DNA from 3 places in the Streptomyces brevispora genome. Region 3 is predicted to be linked to each of the others. Evidence: riboswitches for the same ligand, from Rfam matches in the RefSeq annotation. Region 3 holds a riboswitch; each other region holds the start of a gene.
What was found. A riboswitch is a leader RNA that binds a small molecule or an ion and turns the genes downstream of it on or off. The one in region 3 is predicted to bind S-adenosylmethionine.

Region 1: it holds a riboswitch for S-adenosylmethionine, as region 3 does, so the genes downstream of both, thrC (threonine synthase) here and FHX80_RS04920 (aminotransferase class V-fold PLP-dependent enzyme) in region 3, are expected to answer to the same signal.
Region 2: it holds a riboswitch for S-adenosylmethionine, as region 3 does, so the genes downstream of both, FHX80_RS27405 (hypothetical protein) here and FHX80_RS04920 (aminotransferase class V-fold PLP-dependent enzyme) in region 3, are expected to answer to the same signal.

What each region holds. Positions count from the first base shown of each region.
Region 1 covers NZ_VIWW01000001.1:3,487,907-3,490,164, reverse strand. Annotated here, with positions in the region: gene thrC (threonine synthase) at 1-831, opposite strand, end outside; SAM riboswitch class I at 849-975, opposite strand; gene FHX80_RS16255 (glucosyl-3-phosphoglycerate synthase) at 1,129-2,079, shown strand; gene FHX80_RS16250 (alpha,alpha-trehalose-phosphate synthase (UDP-forming)) at 2,137-2,258, shown strand, end outside.
Region 2 covers NZ_VIWW01000001.1:5,952,575-5,954,832, reverse strand. Annotated here, with positions in the region: gene FHX80_RS27410 (cytochrome P450) at 1-463, opposite strand, end outside; gene FHX80_RS27405 (hypothetical protein) at 697-1,089, opposite strand; SAM riboswitch class IV at 1,139-1,248, opposite strand; gene FHX80_RS27400 (phosphocholine-specific phospholipase C) at 1,328-2,258, opposite strand, start outside.
Region 3 covers NZ_VIWW01000001.1:1,053,087-1,055,344, forward strand. Annotated here, with positions in the region: gene FHX80_RS04920 (aminotransferase class V-fold PLP-dependent enzyme) at 1-1,140, opposite strand, end outside; SAM riboswitch class IV at 1,312-1,429, opposite strand; gene trpD (anthranilate phosphoribosyltransferase) at 1,513-2,258, opposite strand, start outside.

The sequences.
Region 1 (2,258 bases), 2.4 Mb from region 3:
CAGGCCGAGCTTGATCAGCTCCTGGAGGCCCTTGTCGACCTTCGTGAGCTGCGAGCCGGACGCGACCGGGATGACGATCTGGTCGGGCAGCCGCCAGCCGAGCTGCTCGCAGATCTCGTACGCGAGCGTCTTGGAGCCCTCGCCGTAGTACGGGCGCAGGTTGACGTTGACGAAGCCCCAGCCCTCGCCGAGCGGGTCGCCGATGAGCTCCGAGCAGAAGCGGTTGACGTCGTCGTAGTTGCCCTCGATGCCGACCAGCTCACCGCCGTACACCGCGGCCATGACGACCTTGCCCTGCTCCAGGTCGTGCGGGATGAACACACAGGACCGCAGGCCGGCGCGGGCGGCGGCGGCGCCCACCGCACCGGCGAGGTTGCCGGTGGAGGAGCAGGAGAGCGTGGTGAAACCGAAGGCGCGGGCGGCCTCGACGGCGATCGCGACGACACGGTCCTTGAAGGAGTGCGTCGGGTTGCCCGAGTCGTCCTTGACGTACAGGCCGCCGGTGACACCCAGTTCACGGGCGAGGTTGTCGGCCTTGACCAGCTTGGTGAAGCCGGGGTTGATGTTGGGCTTGTCCGCGACATCGGCGGGGACCGGCAGCAGCGGCGCGTAGCGCCAGATGTTGTCGGGGCCGGCCTCGATGCGCTTCTTCAGCTCGTCCGGGGAGCCGCTCGGCAGGTCGTACGCCACTTCGAGCGGCCCGAAACAGGTCGCACAGGCGAAAAGGGGACCGAGCTCGAATCGCTCTCCGCATTCGCGGCAGGAAAGCGCCGCGGCGGGACCAAGGTCCACAGAAGATTCGGTGTTTGCTGCAACAGTCTCAACAGCCATGATGGCGAGGCCCTTTCTCCTCATCTTCCTCGTGACGCATTTCGCCACAAGACGGAATTGGCACCTTCCCCACCTGACCTCGCGGTCGGCGGGAGGGTTGCCGGGACTTCAACGGGCCGTTCCCTCTGTCCCTCTGGATGAGCGCTATGGCACTGGACCAATGGTCCAGGCGTTTATGGGCGGAAGGACCCCGGCATGCCAGGGCCATCTGCGTTGTTCAAGACTGTAACCGAAGCATCGGACTGTTGAGATGGACGTCCGAACCGCGAGATGGATCACATACAGGGAGTATCGACCGTGCTGGAAGAGGTCGAAGGCTGGCTGACCAGGCGTTCCTGGTCAGCCGCCGACCGCCCGCTGGAACAGCTCCTGGCGGCCAGGGACGGCGACCCGCACCGCGGGAGCGTGAGTGTCGTACTGCCCGCGCTCAACGAGGCGGCGACGGTCGGTGACATCGTCGGAACGATCCGGCGCGAGCTCATGGAGAAGGTCCGGCTGGTCGACGAACTCGTGGTGATCGACTCCGGCTCCACGGACGCCACCGCCGAGATCGCCCGCCGGGCGGGCGCCCGGGTGATCCACCGGGACGCGATCCTGCCCCGCCTCCCGGCCGTCCCCGGCAAGGGCGAGGTGCTCTGGCGGTCACTCCTGGTGACCGGCGGTGACATCGTCTGCTTCATCGACGCTGACCTCAAGGACTTCTCGGCCGACTTCGTCTCCGGCATCGTCGGCCCGCTGCTGACCGACCCGTCGGTGCAGTTCGTCAAGGCGATGTACGACCGCCCCTTCGGGGACACCGCAGGCCAGGGCGGCCGGGTCACCGAACTGGTGGCGCGGCCGCTGCTCAATCTGCACTGGCCGCGGCTGGCCGGATTCGTCCAGCCGCTGGGCGGCGAGTACGCCGTGCGCCGCTCGCTGCTCGAACGGCTGCCGTTCCCGGTCGGCTACGGAGTGGAGCTGGGGCTGCTCGTCGACGCCCTGCACACGGTCGGCCTGGACGCGCTCGGACAGGTCGACGTCGGCGTCCGGAAGCACCGCCATCAGGACGGCCAGGCGCTCGGCCGGATGGCGGCGGCCATCTACCGGACCGCTCAGCTGCGGCTCTCCCGGGGGCATCTGGTCCGCCCCTCGCTGACCCAGTTCGAGCGCGGCGAGCACGGTTTCGTTCCGCACACCTACCCGGTGGACACCGAGGAGCGGCCGCCGATGTGCGAGATCGAGGAGTACGTCTCGCGCCGCGCGGCGTGACCGGGGCACGGCCGGACGCACGTTTGGACGGTTCGGGATCGGGCTAGATTCCGCAACATGGTCTCCGAGCACGCCCCTCAGCCCGCCGCCCAGGTACTCGTCGCGTCCAACCGCGGTCCGGTCTCGTACGCGCTGAACGAGGACGGCTCGCTCGAAGCGAAACGGGGCGGGGGCGGGCT
Region 2 (2,258 bases), 4.9 Mb from region 3:
ACACGGCGTCGATCAACCGGTCGGCCAACTGCTCGCAGTGGCTGCGGATCTGGAACGGGTCTGCCCCTTCGAGTGCGGGTCCGACCATCCGGACGTGCCGCCGGTGCTCGGCCCCCGCGCTGAAGTAGATGGACGGCATGGGCCGCCCGACCATGGGCAGCAGCGGCCAGTCCTCGGGGATGTGCTCCCACTGGTTCCACAGGCCGACATCACGCGGGAACAACTCGCCGTCACTGGTGACGTGATGCAGTTCGCGGTACCCGATGACCAGCCAGGCGGGGAACCCTCCCAGCAGCTCCACGGGGACGACCGGCCCGTGATCACGTCGCATGGCGCGATAGACGGCCTGCGGTTCGGTCTGGAACGAGGGCCCGCTGAGCGGCACCGCCGCCCGCCCCGTGTGCGCGGGGCACGGCGAAGGGGGCGGGACGGGTGAGGGCGCTGCGGAGGGTGGGCGCGTCATCTTGCTGACTCCTGTGGCGGAACTTCACGCGTCACGATCAGATGATCAACGCACGGTCACTATAAGGAGTTTAAGTGACGCCACGGCGGTCAACGGCGATCAAATATGTAAACCAAGTGAAGCAACAGGCCGACATCTCAGTTCAATTGGCCAACATCCCGAAGTACGGCCCCGACCGGCCCGGTCCGCCGCAACCGCCGCCGCCGCGCCTGCCGCCCGGGTTCGTGCCCTGCCTACGGCTGCCCTGCCCCCGTGACACCGCACAACTCCGCGCCGTCGAAGGCGACGTTGACAAGCACGGTGACCCGGCCCTCGCCGTCGACGAGCTTCAGCGCATGCCACCGAGACAGCCAGTACACATGTCCTCGGTGACCGGCGAGCGTCTTCCGGAGCACGTCCGGAGCGTGCGTCCACACCCCTGGAAGGTCACCCGCGTAGTCGAACGCGGCACGCAGTTCGACCCACCCGTCGTCCCGGACATCACCGGCGGTCAGCAGGATCTCGACGGCCTGACCGGGCTCCTGACGGCACTTCTTGGCATGGATCCAGTGCACCTGATGGCCTGCGGCGTACCGGGCGCAGCCGTCGCTCCGCACGGAGCCGTTCTCGGTGAGATGACGCAGCATGGTGAGTCCCGCCTTCCGGGGCCGATGGACCCCGAGCGCTCTGCACCCCGGTCCGCTGTTCCCCGCACCTCGCGCACGGGGCAGGTCGTCACCCGGAGCACCCGCAGCGGAGCGGGGTGCCGTCCAGCCGGCCGGGGCTGCGCGCTGGAACTCATGACCCGACGAAAACCCTAACGCACCGGGGTGCGTGGGGGCCTGACCGGCCCCCACGCACCCCCTGCTCCGAGCGCCGCCCCGATCAGCCGGTGACGAAGCCCGGGTCACTCGTACCGGGCTCGCCCGTCTCGACGTGTCCGGCGAACCTCCGGAGGAACGTGGCGTCCGCGTCCGCGACCACCGTGATGTCGTACCAGCGGTTGCTTCTCCGCAGGTCAACGGTGTGCTTCACGGTCGCGCCGGCACGCACCGCGAATGTCTGCACCTCGCCCCCGTAGGCGCCCGCGTTGCGCACGGTCAGCTGGACGGTCCCCGCACCGGCATGGGTGAGCGCCAGTTCGAGCGCCCCGTTCGCGGGGTTGTGACGCGCCGTCACCTCGGGCCCTGCCGTCTTGCCGGGCCCTCGGAAGGCGCGCAGGAATCCGTTCGGACCGTGCACGGTGAGGTCGGTCACCTGCTTGGAGTAGGCCGTGTTCCACTTGTCGGAGAGCGACTTGCCCGCCTCGGTGGTGTAGGTCCAGGGCCCGTCCGTGCGGTTCGCGGACATCACCAGGAACTGCGCGCCCGCCGCGGCGCCGCCGCTGAAGGTGAGCTGGAACTTCCCGGAGGCAGGGTCGGCGGCCCCGTCCACGAGGGGCGCGTACCGCAGTGGCCGGGTGGGCCGCGAGCCCGGCTCCTGCGTCGGCACACTGCCGGAGGCCGGCGGTATCGGTACGTAGTCGGGGTGCCGGCCGCCGTCGGGCGGTGCGTACCCGTCCGTGGAGGGCAACGAGACCGGTGCGGTGTGCGTACTGCGGAAGTCGAAGGCGGAGGTGAGATCACCGCAGACGGCCCGCCGCCAGGGCGAGATGTTGGGCTCGTGCACACCGAAGCGCTGCTCCATGAACCGGATGACGGAGGTGTGGTCGAAGACCTCCGAACACGAGAACCCACCGGTGCTCCACGGGGACACGACCGTCATGGGCACGCGCTGGCCGAGCCCGTACGGCCCGGCCAGGTACCGGATGTCGCCG
Region 3 (2,258 bases):
CAGCGGGTGGGCGCAGAACAGTCCGTCACGCACTCCGATGCCGTACTCGGCGGAGAGCGCCGCGGCGAAGTGCGAGCTGTTCCAGCCCTCCACGACGAAGGAGATGACGCCGACCCTCGGGGCGTCGTCGCCGAACAGCGAGAGCACCCTGACCTCGGGGACCTCGGCGAGTCCGGCACGGACCGCGGAGACCAGCTGCTGCTCCCGGGCGACCAGGCCCTCGAACCCGGCCTCGGTGAGCGCCCTGCAGGCGGAGGCGATGGAGTAGACCCCGATGACGTTGGGGGAACCGGCCTCGTGGCGGGCGGCGGTGGTGTGCCACTCGACGTCCACCGCGCCGTCGGCGCGACGGGCGACCTTGCGGGAGGCGCCGCCACCGGCCAGGTAGGGCTCGGCGTCGCGCAGCCAGTCGGAGCGGCCGGCCAGGACGCCCGAGCCGAACGGCGCGTACAGCTTGTGTCCGGAGAAGGCGACCCAGTCGACGTCCAGCTCGGCGATGTCGACGGGGTGGTGCGGGGCCAGCTGCGCGGCGTCCAGCACGATCCGCGCACCGTGGGCGTGCGCGGCGGCGGCGAGTTCCTTGACCGGCCACAGCTCACCGGTGACGTTGGAGGCGCCGGTGACGCAGACCAGCGCGGGGCCGTGGGGATCGCGGTCGGCGAGTGCCCGCTCCAGCGTGGCGACGGCCTGGGCGGGGGTGCGCGGGGCGTTCAGGTAGGTCACCCGGGCATCGCGCCAGGGCAGCAGCGACGCGTGGTGCTCGGTCTCGAAGACGAACACCTGGCAGTCGGCGGGGAGCGCGGCGGCCAGCAGGTTGAGTGAGTCGGTGGTCGACCGGGTGAAGATCACCTGATCGCCGGCGCGGCAGCCGAGGAACTCCGCGACGGTGACGCGGCTGCTCTCGAAGAGGTCCGTGGAGAGCTGCGAAAGGTAGCCGGCGCCCCGGTGGACGCTGCCGTAGTACGGCGCGTACGCGGCGACGTCGTCCCACACCCGCTGCAGGGCCGGAGTGCTGGCGGCGTAGTCCAGCGCGGCGTACGTGACCTCACCGCCGGTCACGAGCGGAACCGTCACATCCTTGCCCAGAACCGGCAGAGGGGTACAAACGGACTGGTCGGCGGCAGCGGTGAAGACGGACATGACGAACTCCCGTAACAGGCAGGCGAATTCCGCGTGCCCGCGGATGCGCGGCAGCACGGAAGGAAGATGAGGGTGTGCGGAGGAGGGCCGAAAAGCCCTATCGCATTCGCTTGCTCACAGAGGCTCCCTGAGGACCAGGACCCCACGGGTGGACGTCTCACGACGTCGAGGGGTCCGCGCTTGCCGCAGACCTCGCTGCCCACGGCCTGGTCTTCACCCGGGGCACCCCGCCACGGACGGAGGGTTGCCGGACAGCGGGCCGGGGCCGTAGTCGCTGTCACTCATGACCTGACCAGCATCCTGCCATATGTGCGTGAACGCGCAAGGCGCAGTCCATGACCTGGACTGCGCCCTGCTTGACACTCCGTACGTTCAGGCGTTGCTGGCCTTGACCCATCTCTCCAGCGCCCGCCCCGCGGACCCGGAGTCGATGGACTCGGCGGCCTTCGCGATACCGGCGGCGAGCTGCTCGGTGAGCGTGCCCTCCCCCGGGTTCAGCGCCACGAGCGCCGCCGCCGAGTTGAGCAGGACGGCGTCCCGGACGGGGCCGGTCTCGCCTGCCAGCAGCCGGCGGGCCACATCGGCGTTGTACGAGGCGTCGGCGCCGCGCAGCGCGTCCACCGGCACCAGCTCCAGGCCGACGTCGCGCGGGTCGAAGGCCTGCTCACGCACGACGCCGTCCCGGGCCACCCAGACCCGGGAGGTCGCGGTGGTGGTCAGCTCGTCCAGGCCGTCGTCGCCGCGGAAGACCAGCGCGGAGTTGCCGCGCTCGGCGAGCACGCCCGCGACGATCGGCGCCATCCGCAGATCGGCGACACCGATGGCCTGGGAACGCACCTGGGCCGGATTGGTGAGCGGACCGAGGATGTTGAAGGTGGTCGGGGCACCCAGCTCCGCCCGCGCCTTCGCCGCGTACCGCAGGGCGGGGTGGAACTTCACCGCGAAGCAGAAGGTGATGCCCGCTTCCTCGGCCACCTCGACGACGCGCTGCGGGGGCAGGTCCAGGTTGACGCCGAGCTTGCCCAGGACGTCCGAGGAGCCGCTGGCCGAGGAGGAGGCGCGGTTGCCGTGCTTGACGACCTTGGCGCCCGTCCCCGCCACGACGATCGCGGACATGG